One region of the Halomonas sp. FeN2 genome, then DNA from elsewhere that is predicted to be linked to it. Evidence: predicted binding sites of a transcription regulator. Region 1 holds the regulator's gene; each other region holds the start of a gene.

Region 1 (6,412 bases):
ACAGGCTTTCAGACCCTTAGGCCGCTGATTGCTCGCGAATTTTAGCGGTAATCAGCTCGAGCAGTTCGCGCTGGCTGGCTGCTTTACGCAGCTGCTGGCGCGTGTCCGCATCATTCATGATGGTCGCTACCTGCCCCAGTAGTGAGAGATGCGTGTCATCTGCCTCTTCGGGTACCAACAGGACAAATACCAGATCTACCGGATCGCCGTCGATAGCATCGAAATCGATTGCTTCAGCCAGCTTTAAAAACCCGGCGATAGGGGCGGTGCAGTGGGGGCTCCGCGCATGGGGAATAGCCACGCCGTTACCAATACCCGTACTACCTAAGCGCTCGCGGCCGATTAAACGGCTAAACACTTCTTGGCTGTCCAGGCTGGGGATATTTTGGGCAATAAAGGTGCTGTAAAACTCCAGCACCCTTTTTTTGCTACCCCCGGGTACGTCATACAGAACACGTTCCGGGGGGAGTATGGTTTCCAACGTCATTGAATTAACGCACACCAGCGCCTTGGGCGCGAGCTTGTGCTTTTTCCTTGTGTTTAACGAGTTGACGGTCGATTTTATCCGCTAGCGCGTCGATAGCGGCGTACATATCACTGTCTAGGGCTTCCGCATGTAAGTCAGCACCTGCTGCGTGCAGCGTACAGGCGGCCTGCTGGCGCTCTTTCTCCACTGATAAGGTGACTTGCACCGTAGTTATATTGTCGTAATGGCGCTCTACACGCTCAAGCTTTTCGTTGACATAGTCACGCAAGGCGTCAGTCAGTTCTACGTGATGACCAGTGATATTTACTTGCATTGACGTGCTCCTTATCCATCGGACTGTACTTCGATTGTAACCCTTTTTGCCGCGTTGCAAAGCCCTTGTCGAGAGTTTCCCTGAAACGTTAGCGAAGTTAGCGCAAACGGCGCCGTTCACTAGATGAGGGAATGCCCATGGCTTCACGGTATTTCGCCACCGTACGACGCGCCACTTGAATCCCTCCCTCGCCTAACAGCGTCACTAAGCGACTATCTGAAAGCGGCTTGCCGGGCGGCTCCTCTTGAATCAGTTTCTTGAGACGTGCCCGGATGGCAGTGCTGGAATGGCTATCGCCATCTTGACCGCTCACCTGGCTTGAGAAAAAGTATTTGAGTTCAAACACGCCTCGAGGTGTATGGATATATTTTTGCGTCGTTACCCGTGAAATAGTCGACTCGTGCATCTCGACGGCTTCGGCAATATCGGCCAGTATCAATGGCTTCATGGCTTCTTCACCGTGCTCCAAAAAGCCAATCTGGCGGGTAATGATTTCGCGACCCACACGCAGCAGCGTATCGTTTCGGCTAGAGAGGCTTTTGATCAGCCAGCGCGCTTCCTGGAGGTGTTCTTTGAGAAACTGATTGTCCTGGCTCTTGTCCGCTCGCTTAATCAAGCTGGCGTAGTCCGGCTGAATGCGCAGCCTTGGCAGGGCTTCTGGGTTGAGTTCTAAGTGCCAGCCTTCGTTATCGTGGCGCACGACTAGGTCGGGGGTAACATAGCTATCGTCGGTGTCGCCGTAAGCGCTGCCTGGCCGTGGGTCTAGGCTGCGAATCAGTAGGATGACGTCGGTCAACTGTTCGTCGTCGAGCCCTAGGCGGCGCTTCAGCAGGCGCATATCGTCTTTACCAAGCGCTTCGAGAAACTGCCGCACTAAACGGCGAGCGGGAACCAGCAGTGGCGTATCATCGGGGAGGGCGGCGAGCTGCAGCATCAAGCATTCACGCAGATCCCGGGCAAAGATGCCGGTCGGCTCAAACTGCTGGAGCTTGAGCAGAATGGTTTCCACTTCGCGTTGACTAAGCCCGTCAATGCCCTGGGCGCGCAGGCCTTCACGGATGTCGTTGAGCGGTTGGGTTAGGTAGCCGTTAGCGTCGAGCGCGTCGATTAAACTCTCCGCGACAAGCTGCTCGCGGGCGCTAAAATCGGTCATGGCAAGCTGCCATAGCAGGTGGCCATGCAGGCTTTGCCCTGCTGCCTGACGCTCAAAATCAGGGCCTTCGCTGCTGCTACCCCCCTGACTGCCCATATCTTGATAGGTATCTGACCAGTCGCTATCTACCGAGAGCTCAGTAGGGATGCTCTCTGACCACTCTTCTTCCTTAGGCTCGCTGACAGCCTGCTCACTAAATTCATCTTCCTGCTCCAGCATGGGATTGGCATCAAGTGCCTGCTGAATTTCTTGACGAAGATCCAGCGTAGAGAGTTGCAGCAGCGCAATGGCCTGCTGCAACTGGGGCGTCATGGTCAGCTGTGTGCCGATACGCAGTTGGAGAGAAGCTTTCATGACCATCTGAGAACCACTCGTTAATCAGAATGCTCCACCCTAGTGCGAGTGAGTGCTTGGCGCAAGTGCAATAAGCATGCCATTGGTAGTAAAGTTGTTTTAAAGCGCTATTTAGGGGCGATGAAGGCGAAACTGTTACAGACGAAAATCGGCGCCCAAATACACGTCCCTTACTTTTTGATTGGTGAGAATCGAAGCCGGCGAGCCACTGGCGATGATTTGCCCATCGCCGACGATATAGGCGATATCGCAAATATCCAGGGTTTCACGCACGTTGTGATCAGTAATCAGCACGCCGATATGGCGCTGTTTAAGCGCACGAATAATGCTTTTAATATCACCTACCGAGATGGGGTCAACGCCCGCAAAAGGCTCATCAAGCAGAATAAAAGCGGGCTCTGTGGCTAGCGAACGGGCGATTTCTACACGCCGGCGCTCGCCCCCTGAAAGGCTCATGCCCAGGTTGTCGCGGATATGGGTAATATGGAAGTCTTCGAGTAGCGCTTCCAGGCGCTGTTCGCGGTCGCTGCGACTAAGCTCTTTGCGGGTCTCGAGTATCGCCATAATATTATCGGCAACCGAGAGTTTGCGGAAAATAGATGCCTCTTGAGGTAGATAGCCAATTCCCGCCGCTGCGCGCTCGTGCATGGGGGCGCGGGTTAAATCCACATCGTCGATACCCACCTTGCCAGCGTCGGACTTGACTAGCCCAACGATCATATAGAATGAGGTGGTTTTACCCGCGCCATTGGGGCCCAGGAGCCCAACGACGCTGCCTTGGCAGATTTCCAAATTGATGTCTTTAACCACACGGCGGCGTTTGTAGCTTTTAGCCAGGTGGTGGGCATAAAGGGTTTTGTTCGGTGTAAGGATGTTGTTCGGCGTAGTGTCAGCAGTTGCCACAGCTTGACTCCCTATTGTTCAGGCTGAAGGGTCATACGTATGCGCTGGGGCTCGCTGCCGTCAACGTCAGAGCGTGCTTGAATCACTTCACGATCAATAAAATATTCAAGTCGCCCGCCGCTAAATTTGTCCTCCTGTTGGGTCAGTTCGGCTTGGTCAATTAACTCAACGCGGCGCTCGGCGACGTGATAAATAATCCGCCGTGCCCAGCCCTCTGTAGGGCCATCTTGCCCTTCGCCTTGATGGCGCAAGTAGGCGCGCTCTCCGGTGGCGGTTGCCGTCGAGAGTTCGCCCGCGTCGTTGCGTTCGATCTCTACCCGGTCGCCGCGCAGCTGCATTTCCCCCTGGCGAATGTCCACATCCCCAGTGTAAACAGCAGTCCCGGCCCGCTGGTCGAGATCCAACCGGTCGGCTTCAACTTCCACGGGAGCTTGTTGTGAAGTTTGAGCCAACGACGATACCGGCATAGCGAGTGCAAAAAGGGCTGTGTAGATAAGTGCTTTCATGGCGACTCCTCTTAAGCTTAAGGTTGCGTGGCCGGGGGGTGTATGCCGCGCACGTTATCAGTTAGGCGAACCCGGCTATTGTTAAGCCACACGTCCAAGCGTGAAGCGCTCATTTGCTGGGGTGGTTGCTGAAGCACGACCGGTGTTTCACTCCACGCATGCTGATTTAGGCCATCATAATGGAGTAGCTCAGTATCTAGCTGCCAGCCTTCGTCCGGTGCTATCAACTGAGCTGAGCCTGACAGTAGCAGAGCTTGGGTAGCAGTGTTGAGCGTGCCTACATCGGCACTCGCTAGCCATTGACGATCCTCATTGTCATACAGTACCGCTTCGGGCTCTTCTGTCCAGGTTTCGCTTTGCTGAGGCGTATGGATAAGGCGCGGTGTTTTCAGCGACTGCAAAACGTTGCCGTTATCGCCGAATAGCGTAATTTCAGCATTTTCCAGTACGTGGCCTGGTTCCTGGGCCTGCGCTTCCGGATCGATGCTGGTGCCTTGAGGCCCACGAGGGTCAAGCCATACCAGCAGGGCCCCTAGCGCTATTACTAGCCCGGCTAGCCAGAGGCGTACTTTAAAGCGTTTAGCCATTTAAGTGCGGCCGTGCAGATAGGTGTCGAGCACCGCGCCCCAGTGCCCTTGCGATTCAAGCAGCGTATCGCAAATTTCGCGCACGGCACCGTGGCCACCCAGGCGTTCGGTGATCCAGTCGGCGTGGGTGTGCATGTAGTCTGGCGCGTTAGGTACGGTAATGCCTACGCCGCAACGCTTAATAGCCGCTAGATCGGGTAGATCGTCGCCACAATAAGCCACCTGTTCCAGCTCGATATCGAGGCGCTGACAAAGCCCGCGAAGGGTGGCTAGCTTGTCTTCACAGCCTTGGTGGACATGGTCGATACCCAAGGCTGCAGCGCGTTGGCTCACCATGGGAGAGTCGCGCCCGGTAATCAGTGCAACATGTACGCCCACGCGTTTGAGAAGTTTTAGCCCATGGCCATCCTGGGTATGGAATGCTTTGATTTCGATTCCATCGGCCTGAAAGTAGAGGCGGCCATCGGTGAGTATGCCGTCAACATCCAGCGCCAATAAGCGTACGCGGCGGAGTCGATCGAGTAGCGCAGCAGGTAGGGTCATAGAGCCTCCATATCAGTAAAATCGTAAAAACCGAACGAAATAAAAACGCCGCTGGGTTAAATAACGCCGCTGGCGAGCAGGTCGTGCATATGTAGAGCCCCAATAGGGCGCTGTTGTTCATCGACCACCGCTAGCGCGGTAATACGGCTCTCTTCCATTATGCGCACCGCTTCGGCCGCTAGGATGTCGGGGCCGATGCGTTTGCCCGGTCGAGTCATGACATCATCAACGAGCACATCATGCAGATTATGGAATTGATCCAGCGTGCGCCGAAGGTCGCCATCGGTATAGACTCCGGCGAGGCGTCCATCGCTATCCACCACACAGGTAAAGCCAAGCCCTTGCCGGGTAATCTCCAATAACGCATCGCGCAGCGGGCTGCCCAGCGCGACCTGGGGCAGGCGCGCGCCGTCGTGCATCAGGTCTCTAACGCGCAGTAGCAGGCGTTTGCCTAAACTGCCTCCAGGATGGGAAAGGGCAAAATCTTCAGCGGTAAAGCCGCGTGCTTCCAGTAACGCCACCGCCAGTGCGTCACCCAGGGCGAGCGCAGCGGTGGTGGAGCTGGTGGGAGCGAGGTCGAGCGGGCATGCCTCACGTTCAACCCCACTGTTTAAGTGCGCGTCAGCGTGCTTGGCGAGGGTTGAGTTTGGTCGTCCCGTCATGCTGACCAGCGGTGTGCCCAGGCGTTTAAGCAGTGGCAGTAGCGCAGTGACTTCGGCCGTTTCACCCGAGTTAGAGAGTGCCAGCACTACATCAGTACGGGTGATCATACCTAAGTCGCCGTGGCTGGCTTCTCCGGGGTGAACGAAAAAGGCCGGTGTGCCGGTACTGGCAAGCGTTGCTGCCAACTTACCTGCAATATGCCCCGACTTGCCCATGCCTGTCACTACCACGCGCCCTTGGCAGGCGAGGATCAATTCGCAGGCGCGGTCAAAGCTTTCGTCTAGTTTAGCCTGGAGGCCTCCAATCGCTGCCTGCTCAATTTGCAGCGTACGCATCGCGCTTTCGCGTAGTAGGCTGGATGAAGCGAGAGGCTGGCGCATGGCGTTTTCTCTTAACGATTGAAAATATAAAAAGTCGTAACCGCCAAGAATAACATCTCATCACTGCTTATAGGCAGTAATTGAGGTCGTTACCCCTGGAGGCTTGATTGATAACTTGGTCTGGCCTAGGGATTGGCTCACCACTGGTTTTTTTAATCAATAGGAAGGCTCCTCGCACAGTAATGTTGTGTAGCGTTATAGTACAATGTTCGATAATGTTTTAGAAACGCTGTTTTCTAACTGCAGTAGCAGCAAGTAGGGTATGATAATTAGCCCTAGCTGCGCCTCGTTAAGAGTCAACTGATCCATGACAGATGCACCCTTTATAGAAATTGAAAACCTTTATTTCTCTCGTGGCGACCACGAAATTTTCCGTGGTGTGAATATGACCATACCGCGGGGTAAAGTAACCGCGATCATGGGGCCAAGCGGCACCGGTAAAACGACGTTGCTGAAGCTGATCGGTGGACAGTTGACCCCAGAAAGCGGGCGAATACTCATTGATGGGCAGGATGTTCATAAG
Region 2 (6,412 bases), 510 kb from region 1:
CCAGAACGCTGATTTGGTTACCCGCCTTGGCGGCGAAGCAGGTTGCTTAGAGAAGCTGGGACTGGTGCTGCAAACCGGCTATACCGCGTCTAAAGTCGCTTGGCTACGGGAGCATCAGCCGGATGCGTATCGACGCATTGAGAGCCTGCTGCTGCCTCACGACTATCTCAATTTTTGGCTAACCGGTGAACGGGTCACCGAGGCGGGCGATGCTTCCGGCACTGGCTACTTCGATACCCGTAAGCGCTGCTGGCAGCTGGATGTTTTTGCAGAGATAGCCCCAGAACTAGACCCGGCGCGGGTATTGCCCCAGCTGCTGGAAGCCCATGAACCGGTAGGCTTTGTGTGCTCGGCGGTGGCCCGCGAACTTGGGCTTGGCGATCAGGTTGTCGTCTCCTCCGGCGGTGGTGACAATATGCTGGGTGCCATTGGCACTGGCAATATTACCCCAGGGCTCATTACGCTGAGTTTAGGCACCTCCGGCACCGTTTGCGCTTACTCGGCTGACCCTGTTGAATGCGATAGCGCCATGGTCGCCAACTTCTGCTCCAGCACCGGTGGCTGGCTGCCGTTGATCTGCACGATGAACGTTACTTCGGCCACTACGCGGGTGCGCGAGCTGTTTGGCTTGGATCTGGCCGCCTTTGGCGAAAAAGTAGCCAGCGCGCCGATAGGGGCCGAGGGCGTTACCGTGCTGCCGTTTTTCAACGGCGAGCGGGTGCCGATGCTGCCCGACGCCTCCGCGGACTTTCTTTGCCTGACCAGCCTGAATACCACTCAGGCTAATTTGTGCCGGGCCGTGGTGGAGGGGGCCACTTTCGGGCTACGCTATGGGCTGGAATTGTTGGGTGATTTAACCGCCGGGGCGAGTCAGATTCGATTGATCGGTGGCGGCGCTAACAGCCCCGTATGGCGGCAGATGGTAGCGGACATCACCGGTACCCAGGTGATTTGCCCTGAGATTACCGATGCGGCCGCGCTTGGCGCCGCGATACAGGCGGCCTGGTGTGACCAGCGTGCAGAGGGCGTAACACTGGAAGCACTGTGTGAGCGGCTTGTCCATTTGGATGCCAAGTCGGTGGCTGACCCACAACCAGAGAGTGTGGCCGCTTACCAACCCATTTATACGCGTTATTGCGCAGCACTTGAACAACGCCATGGCGGCGCTTAAACGCATACCAAGGAGATTTTATGACCAGCCAGCTGCAACAGTTAAAGCAACATTCGCTTGTCGTCGCCGACACAGGAGATCTTGAGGCTATTCGCCGTTATCAGCCCCAGGATGCCACCACTAACCCGTCGCTGCTGCTCAAGGCATTTAGTCTGTCCGGTTATCAAGCGCTGATCGACGAAGAGCTGAGCAGCGTAAAAGCCTCTGGTGGCAGCCGTGAAGAGCAGGTCAAGCATGCCGTTGACCGTCTGGCGGTGGCGATGGGCAGTGAGATTTCCGCCGTGGTACCGGGCCGTGTCTCCACCGAAGTGGCTGCTCGATTGTCGTTTGATACTCAGGCCAGCATCGCCAAGGCCCATGAGTTAATCGAACTGTACGACGCCCGCGGCGTGTCGCGGGATCGCGTGCTGATCAAGCTCGCCTCCACCTGGGAAGGGATTCGTGCCGCCGAGGTGCTCGAGCGTGAGGGCATTCAGTGCAACCTGACGCTACTGTTCAGTGATGCCCAAGCCCAGGCCTGCTTTGATGCCGGGGTGTTTTTGATTTCTCCCTTTGTCGGCCGCGTGACCGATTGGTATAAAAAAGAGACCGGCAACGACTACACGCCGGAAAACGACCCGGGCGTTCAGTTTGTTCAGGGTGTTTGTGAGCGCGCCAACCAGGGTGGCTACGACACCGTTGTAATGGGCGCAAGTTTCCGCACCACTGGCCAGGTGCTTGCCTTAGCAGGCTGCCCAAGGCTAACGATCTCGCCTGCCTTGCTAGAAGAGCTGGATGCCACCGAAGGCAGTGTCACCGCGCAAATTCAATCGGGTAAAGGCAGTGGCAAACCGACTGAGCCGCTGAGCGAAACCGCCTTCCGCTGGGGCCACAATCAAGACGCCATGGCCAACGACAAGCTCGCTGAAGGTATCCGCCGCTTCCACGATGATCAGCTGGAACTGGAATCATTGATCGATAAACGCTTGAGTTAAGCTACCAATCTTAGGACGTACTCATCCCTATGGAGAGTCGCACTATGGATGCCACCCTGAGCCAACTGCTCGAGTCTATCGAGTTAACCCCCACCGGCGGTTTGCAGCCGCTAAGTGGGGGTGATATTGCTGCCGTTTATCGCTTGGAGACACAGCACGGGCAGGTGGTGATTAAGCACGATGACGCGGCGCGAGTACGCGGTGAAGCCGAGGGGCTAGGTGCCTTGCGCAGCGCCTGCGAGAAGCTTGCGGTGCCGGAAGTGCTAGGTTTATCGGCGGGCTGGCTGGTCATTGAGTCATTAGACACAGTGCCCGTGGAGCCGAAGAGCGAGGCCGCGCTTGGTGAAGGGCTGCGCGGCCTGCACAGCGTAATTGGCGATGCCCACGGCTGGCATCAAGATAATGCCTGTGGGCAAACGCCTCAGCCGAATACCCCGCTTAGCGACGGACGAGCTTTTCAGCGCGAGCGTCGCCTACTTCCCCTGTGTGAGGCGTGCCACCAACGTGGTCTATTGAGTAATGAGCTGCGAGGGCGTATCGAGCGCTTAGCCCATGATTTAGAGCGCTGGTTGCCGAATGCACCGCCCAGCTTGCTACACGGCGATTGTTGGTCGGGGAATGTGCTTTTCACTACCAGGGGACCAGCGCTTATCGATCCGGCCGTTTATCGCCACTACCCGGAAGTTGATGTGGCGATGCTGACACTATTTGGTTCGCCAGGGGAGGCCTTTTTTGACGCCTACTGGAACGGCAACGCCCCGACCGAATGGCCGAGGCGTGAAGCCCTGTTTCAGCTCTATCCGCTGCTGAATCACCTGCTGCTGTTCGGTGCCGGTTACCGTTCGGCGGTTGAACGCAGCGTGGTGAGGCTCGAGTCTTTCAGCTGAGTCTTACCAAGACTTATAGGGCAAAAACTTGCCGTTCATGGTGAGTAATACCCGGTCGCCTTTGGGATCTTCGATTTTGTCGACCTCCATAGTGAAGTCGATGGCGCTCATGATGCCGTCGCCAAACTTCTCCTGTACCACGTCTTTAAGAGTCTCCCCGTAAACGCCGACAACTTCATACAGGCGGTAGATGAACGGGTCTTGGGGAATCGCTTCATCCCAGGCTTTGGTAGGGAAGGCCACCAGGGCGTCGGTGACATCACTCTCCACACCCAGTGTGTCGCAAAGCTTAGCGGCAACCTCTTGGCTGGCGCTGTTCATACCGTAACAGGCGGAGGCGACCCAGACTGGCGACATGTTGACCGCTTTACCAATATCATCCCAGCTCATCTTTTTACGCGCTTTGGCGGCGAGCAGGGTGTGACGCATTTCGAGCTTATCCATGATGGTTCTCCTTTATAGGGGAGGGCGTTTGAAGCCCTTTTTTTGCCTAATAGGCTGTGATCAAGACAACACTTTTTTGGCTTGGGTACGGACGTGGGTGGTGTAAAGAACGAGACCAACCAGGGTCAGGCCGCCGACCAAGTTACCCAGTACCGTGGGAATCTCGTTCCACATGATGTATTGATACAGAGTGAAGTCAGCGCCCATCATCAGACCAATTGGGAACAGGAACATGTTGACCACGGAGTGCTCAAAACCGAGATAGAAAAACACAATAATTGGCATCCACATGGCCATGATTTTGCCGGACACCGTTGTGGAGATGGCGGCGCCCACCACGCCCATGGAGACCATCCAGTTACAGAACATGCCCCTCAGGAAGAGCACGATCCAGCCGGCAATCCCCGCCTCCTGATAACCCACCGTGCGACTTTCTCCAACGGCCATCATCGTTTGGCCGACAGCGTTGATCTCCTCGGTGCCGCCCATGGTGAAATTCAGGTAGCCGAAGGTGGCGATAAATAGGGCACCTCCAAGGTTGCCAAGACCCACCAGCGCCCAGCACTTCAGCATGCGCGGCAGTGTCACACCGGGTCTTTTGTCGAGCCATGCAAGAGGTACCAGCGTAAAAACACCAGTGAGCAGGTCATAGCCCATCAGGTAGAGCATCACAAAGCCCACGGGGAAGAGCAGTGCTCCAATTAAAAAGTGGCCTGTTTGGGTCGCGATGGTAATGGCAAAAATAACTGCCAACGCTAGGGTCGCCCCCGCCATAAAGGAACGGATAAGCGTATCCCGAGTACCCATATAGACTTTGGACTCACCCTGATCCACCAACTTGGTGACAAATTCACTTGGCATTAGATAAGACATAAGTATGTCTCCTGTGTCATTTCGGTTAATTAACGCCTAACCCTAGAGTTTTAGTGTTTCCTGGCAGGAGTAATAAATAGGAGCAATAAAACCGATGGCTGCGCCGTCCTGGTGCAAAAGAGATTAAGCGTATGGCGCTATCGCACTATCCACATAGCTATTGCTATTTGTGTGCCAACTCGCGCGTATTGTTTTTAATCGTCTGTTTTTAATAAATTAATTGGTTTTTTGAAGGAGTTTTTGAATTGCATATCGAGTTACGAAAAATCGTAATTAACGATATTTCGTTGCTTTATTTACGAAATGTCGTAATTGGCGCGGGAATTGAATGGTTAAGGAGAGACCACCTAGAGCCATGAGGTATGCAATGGATGAGCAACAACGCAATCACACCGCGGCGCTGATGGTCGCTTTTTCACCTTTGGCGATGATAGTGGTCGACCCTTATGCCGATAAGTTACTGGACGCTAACTCTGCCGCCTGTGAGTTGCTCAATATTAATGAAGCACTGCCTCTAAAGGCGCCTTTTAGCCATCGTTTAAGTGCTTCACTGCCGCTATGGGTGAGCTTCACCGATGAGACGCTGGTGCAAAAAACGGCCTGGTCGGATGACCTGGTGATACTAGACATGCTGCGCCAGCCTTATCGGGTAGAAGTTTATGCCCAGCATATTGAAGACTCTTCACAGCTGTTACTGACGCTGATAGACCGCAATAAAGCTGAGCAGCGGCGAGCAAAAGCGGAATTAGGCCGCCAACACCGCCAGGGGGAAGTGGGTTGGCAGCGGGTCGAACAGGTGTTCGAACGGATTGAAAAGCAGAACCAGCTGATTCTGGGCGCAGCGGGTGAGGGGATTTACGGCCTGGATGCTGAAGGAAAAACCACCTTCGTGAATCCTGCCGCCGAGCGAATTCTGGGCTGGAGTACCGAAGATATGGTAGGCCACGATGCGCACCTAATGTTTCATCATACCCACGCCGATGGCAGCCACTTCCCGGTGCAGCAGTGTCCTATCCACGCCTCATTCAGCGACGGCCAGGTGCACCACGTCGATAACGAGGTGTTCTGGCACAAAAATGGTGAGGCGATTCCCGTTGAGTACACCAGCACCCCTATTTTTGAAATGGGCCGTTTGGTCGGGGCGGTGGTGCTATTTCGCGATATTCGTGAGCGCAAGCGCGCCGAGCAGCAGTTGCGTGATGCCCTTGCAGAAGTGGAGTCACTCAAACAGCGTCTGGAACTGGAGAATGAGTACCTTCAAGAAGAGATAAAAGCGGAGCTTAACCACCGCGATATTGTTGGCAATAGCCCGGCGGTGGCAAAACTGATCCAGCAGATTGAGCTGGTCGCTCCCACTAGCGCCAACGTGTTGATTAGCGGCGAGTCGGGTACCGGCAAAGAGCTGATTGCCCGGGCCATTCATGCCGGTAGCTCGCGCAGCGATCGACCGCTGATCCGCGTGAACTGTGCTGCTATTCCCCGTGATCTGTTTGAAAGCGAGTTTTTTGGCCATGTCAAAGGCGCCTTTACCGGCGCGGTACAGGATCGCCCTGGGCGCTTTGAGCTTGCCCACGGCGGCACGCTATTTTTGGATGAAGTCGGTGAAATCCCTCTGGAACTGCAGAGCAAGCTACTGCGGGTGCTGCAGGATCAGCAGTTTGAGCGGGTGGGCGATAACCGTACCCGCGAGGTAGATGTGCGGGTGATTGCTGCTACTAACCGTGATCTACGTGACATGATCGAAGAGGGCCACTTTCGTGAGGATCTCTATTTCCGCCTTAATGTCTTCCCGATTGATTCGGTACCGTTGCGCAAACGAATAGAAGATGTACCGCTGCTGGCACGGCATTTTTTACAGCGTGCCTGCCTGAAGTTTAATAAACCCGGCGTGCGCATTCCCCCCGCCCAGTTGGAAATTCTTCAGCGCTACCCATGGCCGGGCAATATTCGTGAGTTGGAAAACATTATTGAGCGCCAAGTGATTGTGACCCAGGATCGCCGCTTGATGTTTGATGACTTGCTATTGGGGGAGCCCCCGCGTGCGATAGGTCTTACTAATCCGG
Region 3 (6,412 bases), 1.4 Mb from region 1:
GAGCCGCCACGAACGCCCCTGGGTTTCATCATGCATATTAAAAATTACGCCGTTTTCAGCTAATAGGCGCTGAATCTCGTCATGCTGCTGGTGACGCCCCGTCGGGCCCAGGCCTTCTAATGAGCCGAGTAAGTTTTGCCAGCCAGGGCGTAACTGCCCCTGGCCATCGAGCATGGCGTCAAACGTGCCGGGCTGTCCCTTGCCTAGCTGGTGTAAGTAATCCTCAACGAGCCCGTTAGCCACGGGCGCGAGAAGTGAGGGAGAGACAGGGGCCGTCATTATCCTTGTAATCCTGAGAAGTAGGTGGCGGATTATCCTGTACTGGGCGCTAAGAGAAAAGCATTAGCTTAGGAAACCTCTGATTCACTATTGCGCTTGCCCATACTGCGTTGAAATTAGACTCAAAATGCTCATTTACCCATGTAAACTCCGCTTTTTCGACTAATTTCGCCTTGTCTGGCCTGCGCTCATGACGTTAATCAGAGGCTCCTTAGTTAAAAATGTTAGCTAGGCGTCCAACGCAGGTCGAGGGTCTGCGGCAGTTCCAGGCTTGGGGTTTCCAGCTTGGGAACCTGATGGCCATGGCGATGACCGCTGTCACTAAAACGCCCCAGTCTTCGCGCTTCGGCTTCAAACGCATTGACCGGGAAGGTATCGAAATTACGCCCTGTGGGGTGCACCACGTAGTAAGTGCAGCCCGCCACTGAGCGCTGGTTCCAGGTGTCGATGACATCAAACACCAGCGGCGCGTGAATGGGAATTTGCGGATGCAGCGCCGAGGGCGGCTGCCAGGCGCGGTAACGCACCCCGGCCACCGCTTCGCCGTTTCTGCCGGTAGCTGAAAGGGGCACCCGGCGGCCGTTGCAGGTCACCACATAGCGGTCACCGCTCATACCGCTGACTTTGACTTCCAGGCGTTCCACTGAGGAGTCGACGTAGCGTGCAGTGCCGCCAGCGGAGGCTTCTTCGCCCAATACATGCCAGGGTTCGATGGCTTGGCGCAGCTCGATATCCAGCATGGGGGTGTGCAAGCGACCGTGTAGCGGGAAGCGGAACTCCAGAAAGGGGGCGAACCACTCCAGGTCAAAATCGAAGCCGTGGTGGCGCAAGTCACTCAGCACGTCGTCAAGGTCACTCCACAGATAGTGGGGCAGCATCCAGCGATCCTGTAACGCGCTGCCCCAACGCACCGGTTTGGCCCGGTAGGGCGTTTTCCAGCAGCGGGCTACCAGTGCGCGGATCAGCAGCATCTGCATCAGCCCCATACGGGCGTGGGGCGGCATCTCAAAGCCGCGGAGTTCCAGTAAGCCAAGGCGACCGCTGTCGCTATCCGGCGAATAGAGCTTGTCGATACAGAACTCGGCGCGGTGAGTATTGCCGGTTAAGTCGGTGAGCAGGTGGCGCAATAAGCGATCGACCAGCCAGGGCTGTACCACTTCCCCTTCGGGCATTTGTTGAAGGGCGATTTCCAGCTCATAGAGGGCTTCATGGCGAGCTTCATCCACCCGCGGGGCTTGGCTGGTGGGGCCAATAAACAGACCCGAAAACAGGTAAGAGAGACTCGGGTGGTGCTGCCAGTAGGTGACTAAACTGGCCAGCAGATCCGGACGACGCAAAAACGGTGAGTCGTCAGGCGTCAACCCGCCCAGGGTGACATGGTTACCACCGCCGGTGCCGGTATGGCGCCCATCCAGCATAAATTTCTCAGTGCCCAGGCGGGTTTTTCGCGCTTCTTCATATAGCCGTTCGGTTTGTGCTACCAGGGTTTGCCAACTGGCCGCGGGCATAATATTGACTTCGATCACGCCGGGGTCAGGGGTGATCATAAAGTTTTCCAGGCGCGGGTCTCTCGGCGGTGAGTAACCCTCTACCATGACCGGGCAAGCGAGTTCCTTGGCGCACTCCTCAACGGTACTCAGTAGGTCAAGGTAGTGCTCTAAGCTGGTCAGCGGCGGCAGGAAAATATGCAGGCGGCCATCCCGCGGTTCCACACATAGACTGGTGTGAATGACGCTACTTTCCCGGTCGATGTTTGCCCGTGGCTGCTGTTGAACGGCTTCGCCTTCCGGATGCGATGGGCTAGGGTGGCTTGAGCGACCCAGGCGTTCGGCATCGCTGATATGCAGCTGTTCGGCGTTGCGGCGGGCGACTTCGCCGTGAATATCGCCCAGTTCAGGCCGGGGGGCGAACAGCGATTCAGGCTGTGGCTGCTCCTCTGGGTCGGCCCAGGGCAGCGCTGAAAGCGGTAAGCGTAGGCCCATGGGCGAGTCACCGGGCACCAGGAATAAGTGGTCGCGCTTGAGCGGCCAGCGGCCGCTCTCCCAGCGGTGAGCTTGGCTGATCGAGTGGCGCAGCGGCAGGGCGTAGCCCACCACTTCGTCCAAGCCTTGCTCTAACAAACGAGCTAAACGGTGGCGTTCGGCGTCATCTTTGAGATTGGCTTCCCGCGGATCCACATTGACGGGCAGCGACTGCTCTTTCCAGAGGTAGTAGTAGGCATCCTCAAACGCCGGAATCCAGTAGCGTTCCGCCACCCCCAAGCGTTCGCTAAGGGCCTTGGTGAAGCGATGCGCCATCGCATTATCAACGTCTACCTTGGGGGCGCCTTCCATACAGGCCAGCCACTGGGGATCTCGCCATAGCGGCACGCCATCTTTACGCCAGTAGCAGGCTAGCGCCCAGCGGGGCAGCGGTTCACCGGGGTACCACTTGCCCTGCTGTTGCTGAATGGCGCTGCCGGGCGCATAGGCGGCCTGCAGCCGGGTTAGTAGTGCCTCGGCGCGTTCGCGCTTGTGCTCGCCTAGCGCTTCGGTGTTCCACTGTGGGCTCTCCATATCGTCGACGGATACGAAGGTGGGTTCGCCCCCCATGGTGAGGCGTACGTCCTGCTGCAAGAGTTCGGCGTCCACTTGGTCTCCCAAGGCGCAGATGCGCTGCCACTGTTCATCGCTATAGGGCTTGGTGACCCGCGGATCTTCATGGATGCGCTCGACCTCCATGGTGACATCAAAGGTGACTTCACACTTATCCGAAAATCCGGTGATGGCCGCGGCGCTACCGGTCGTCGGAGTGGCGGCGAGGGGAATGTGTCCTTCGCCAGCGAACAGGCCCGAGGTGGGGTCGAGACCTACCCAGCCAGCGCCGGGCAGGAAGACTTCGGTCCAGGCGTGCAGGTCGGTGAAGTCCACCTCGCTGCCGCTGGGGCCGTCCAGCGCTTTAACATCGGGTTTGAGCTGAATGAGGTAGCCGGACACAAAGCGTGCAGCGAGGCCCAGATGGCGGAAAATCTGCACCAGCAGCCAGGCGCTGTCGCGGCAGGAGCCGCTGGCGAGTGTCAGTGTCTCTTCGCAGCTCTGAACACCGGGCTCCAGGCGTACCAGGTAACCAATATCGTCCTGTAGACGTTGATTAAGCGCGACCAGGAAGTCGACGGTGGTAGTTGGTTCGCGGGGAACGGCTTTGAGCCACTCCAACAGCCGCGGCCCTGACTCGGTGATTTCAAGATAGGGGCTTAGTTCTTGGCGCAGCGCTTCTGGGTAAGCAAAGGGGATCGTTTGCGCAATATCGTCCAAGAAGAAATCGAACGGGTTAATCACCGTCATCGGGGCGATTAGCTCGACGGCAATGGTTAGCTCTTTGCGGGGTTCAGGGAACACCACGCGGGCATTGAAGTTGCCAAACGGATCCTGTTGCCAGTTTAAAAAGTGGTCATCGCCGGAGAGTTTGAGCGAGTACGCTTCGATATGAGTGCGGCAATGGGGTGCCGGACGCAGCCGAATAACGTGGGGCGAAAGACGCACCGGACGGTCAAAGTGGTAAGTCGTACGATGATACAAGGCAACGCGAATGGTCATGGGCCACCCTCAAAAGAGCCGCTATTAATCGGCTGGTCGGTTGGGTTAAGGAATAACCGAACGTTTCGCAAGTATCGTTCCACTTTTACTATTTTGCAGCCGCTATCTTAACTAAGACGTTTAACTAAAGTGGAAATCGCGTTATGCACCAACTTGATGCCACTTGTGCGCACCAAGATAGGGCGTAAAGGCGCTTTAAGTTGCTCTTGCTCCCTGTCACGTAGCGTTTAAGTAAGCGAGCGTTGAAATATCGCAAAAGATGGTACGCATTTTGCTCTCAATTGTTTGATTGTTTTGCACGCGGCAGGCCTACACTGAGCATTAAGCAAGTTGCCGCTTACATCCCCAGCGCCAGGAGAGCGCCCATGAGCCAAGTGAATTGGAATAACTATGCGTGTCGTGATTACTACGATGAGCTGATGGCCGCACCCGGACAGCCACGTGACTCTGCGGGTGAGTTGTGCAACATGTTGGCAAGGTTCAGCGCCGAGGAGTTAGCTGAGCGGAAAACAGCGGCGGAGATCGCGATCCGTACCATGGGGATTACCTTCACCGTCTATTCTGAAGGCGCGATGATTGATCGCGCCTGGCCCTTTGATATTGTGCCGCGGATTATTCCCGCCAGTGAGTGGCGCAAAACCGAGGCGGGCCTTAAACAGCGCGTGCAGGCACTGAATCTATTTATCGATGATCTCTACCACGATCAAAAGGTCATTAAGGACAAAGTGTTGCCTGCCGAGGTGCTGGCACAGTCGGTTAATTTCCGCCCCCAGTGTGTCGGCATTAATCCCCCTCACGGCGTATGGGCCCATGTGTGTGGCTCCGACCTCGTACGCGATGGCGATGGGACGCTCTACGTGCTGGAGGATAACTTACGCATTCCTTCCGGCGTCTCCTACATGCTGGAAAACCGCAATGTCACCAAGCGGGTGCTGCCGGAGCTGTTTGCCTCAGGCAAAATTTTGCCTGTTGATGACTATGTAGCGCAGCTATACGACATGCTGGCGGCGATGTCGCCAAGGCCCGGGGATGACCCCCAGGTAGTAGTACTAACCCCTGGGATCTACAACTCTGCCTACTTTGAGCACGCCTATCTTGCCCAACAAATGGGTGTCGAGCTGGTGCAGGGAAGTGATCTACTCGTTGATGACGATGATGTGGTGTACATGCGCACCGTGGAAGGGCTACGCCGGGTCGATGTTATTTACCGCCGTGTAGACGATGAGTTTCTCGACCCGGAAGCATTTAACCCAGAATCCATGCTGGGGGTGGCGGGCCTAATGCGTGCCTGGCGGGCAGGGAAAGTAGCACTCGCCAATGCGCCGGGTGCCGGTGTGGCGGATGACAAGGTCGTTTACGCCTTCGTTCCCGCGTTGATTCGCTACTACCTCGACCAAGAGCCGCTGATCCCCAACGTGCCCAGCTACCTGTGTATGTTCGAGGATGACCGCCGCTATGTACTCGACCACCTGGATGAACTGGTAGTGAAACCGGCCAATGAGTCAGGGGGCTACGGCATGCTGATTGGCCCACGTTCAACCAAAGAGACCCGCGAAGAGTTTGCCCGCTTGATAGAGGCGAATCCGCGCAACTATATGGCGCAGCCGACCCTGGCGCTGTCGACCACGCCGACGCTGGCGAATGGCTTGGCGCAGCCACGCCACGTGGATTTACGCCCTTTCATACTCTCGGGTCCTGAAATTCATGTCACCACCGGGGGCTTAACACGAGTGGCATTGGTTGAAGGGTCGCTAGTGGTGAACTCTTCACAAGGTGGCGGCAGTAAAGATACCTGGATTGTAGAAACCGACGATAAGGCGGCAGCGGCCGCGGTGAAAGGAGCCTAATGCCATGCTGTCACGCGTTGCAGAGAACCTCTACTGGATGGCGCGCTATATCGAACGAGCGGAAGATACAGCGCGCTTACTGAGCGTCAATAGCCACCTTATGCTCGATTTGCCGGGTCGCTTACCGCTTGGTTGGGCACCGCTTATCGAAATGACCGGCAGTCTGGAAGCCTTTACCGCACGCCATACCGACTTTGATGAACGCAATGTCGTGCACTTTTTATGCGCCGATACCGACAATGATATTTCGATTATCTCCGCGCTTGCCAGTGCCCGTGAGAACCTCAGAACCACCCGGGATGTGGTGCCCCGGGAGATTTGGGAAGAGGTTAACCAGCTCTATCTGAGCGTCGCCGATCATGCCGAAAACGGTGTTAGTCCACGCCGTCGCGATAGCTTTCTTAAAAGCGTTATTCGTGGCTGCCAGACGCTGACGGGCCTGATTGAAGGCACGTTAAGCCATGGCCCTGCGCGCACCTTTATTGAGCTGGGGCGCCAGTTAGAGCGGGCCGATATGACCACCCGTATTGTGGATGTGCGCTCCGCCAGTCTGCTGCCGCAAAACCCTGAAGAACTGCTGCCGTTTGAGAACCTGCAGTGGATGAGCGTGCTCAAGTCGCTCACCGCTTACCAAATGTACCGCCAGCAGGTGCGCTTGCGCGTGCGTGGCCCCGATGTATTGCGCTTTTTGCTGCAGGACCCTAACCTGCC

What was found. The regulator sigma-54, encoded in region 1, starts transcription at its own class of promoters, with help from an activator protein. The targets are predictions, from matches to a motif close to TGGCACNNNNNTTGCTNT.
Region 2: a site for sigma-54 is predicted at 4,509-4,526, ahead of KF947_RS17700 (formate/nitrite transporter family protein). Genes of this name have one in related genera too.
Region 3: a site for sigma-54 is predicted at 4,115-4,132, ahead of KF947_RS04590 (circularly permuted type 2 ATP-grasp protein). Genes of this name have one in related genera too.

Annotation. Positions count from the first base shown of each region.
Region 1 covers NZ_CP074200.1:4,351,479-4,357,890, forward strand. Annotated here, with positions in the region: gene KF947_RS19970 (PTS sugar transporter subunit IIA) at 17-487, opposite strand; gene hpf (ribosome hibernation-promoting factor, HPF/YfiA family) at 492-800, opposite strand; gene KF947_RS19980 (RNA polymerase factor sigma-54) at 898-2,313, opposite strand; gene lptB (LPS export ABC transporter ATP-binding protein) at 2,443-3,210, opposite strand; gene lptA (lipopolysaccharide transport periplasmic protein LptA) at 3,222-3,716, opposite strand; gene lptC (LPS export ABC transporter periplasmic protein LptC) at 3,734-4,303, opposite strand; gene KF947_RS20000 (KdsC family phosphatase) at 4,304-4,846, opposite strand; gene KF947_RS20005 (KpsF/GutQ family sugar-phosphate isomerase) at 4,903-5,889, opposite strand; gene KF947_RS20010 (ABC transporter ATP-binding protein) at 6,197-6,412, shown strand, end outside.
Region 2 covers NZ_CP074200.1:3,846,274-3,852,685, forward strand. Annotated here, with positions in the region: gene xylB (xylulokinase) at 1-1,171, shown strand, start outside; gene tal (transaldolase) at 1,192-2,145, shown strand; gene KF947_RS17690 (fructosamine kinase family protein) at 2,190-3,032, shown strand; gene cynS (cyanase) at 3,036-3,476, opposite strand; gene KF947_RS17700 (formate/nitrite transporter family protein) at 3,537-4,349, opposite strand; gene KF947_RS17705 (sigma 54-interacting transcriptional regulator) at 4,717-6,412, shown strand, end outside.
Region 3 covers NZ_CP074200.1:966,134-972,545, reverse strand. Annotated here, with positions in the region: gene KF947_RS04600 (circularly permuted type 2 ATP-grasp protein) at 1-279, opposite strand, end outside; gene KF947_RS04595 (DUF2126 domain-containing protein) at 504-3,854, opposite strand; gene KF947_RS04590 (circularly permuted type 2 ATP-grasp protein) at 4,220-5,701, shown strand; gene KF947_RS04585 (alpha-E domain-containing protein) at 5,706-6,412, shown strand, end outside.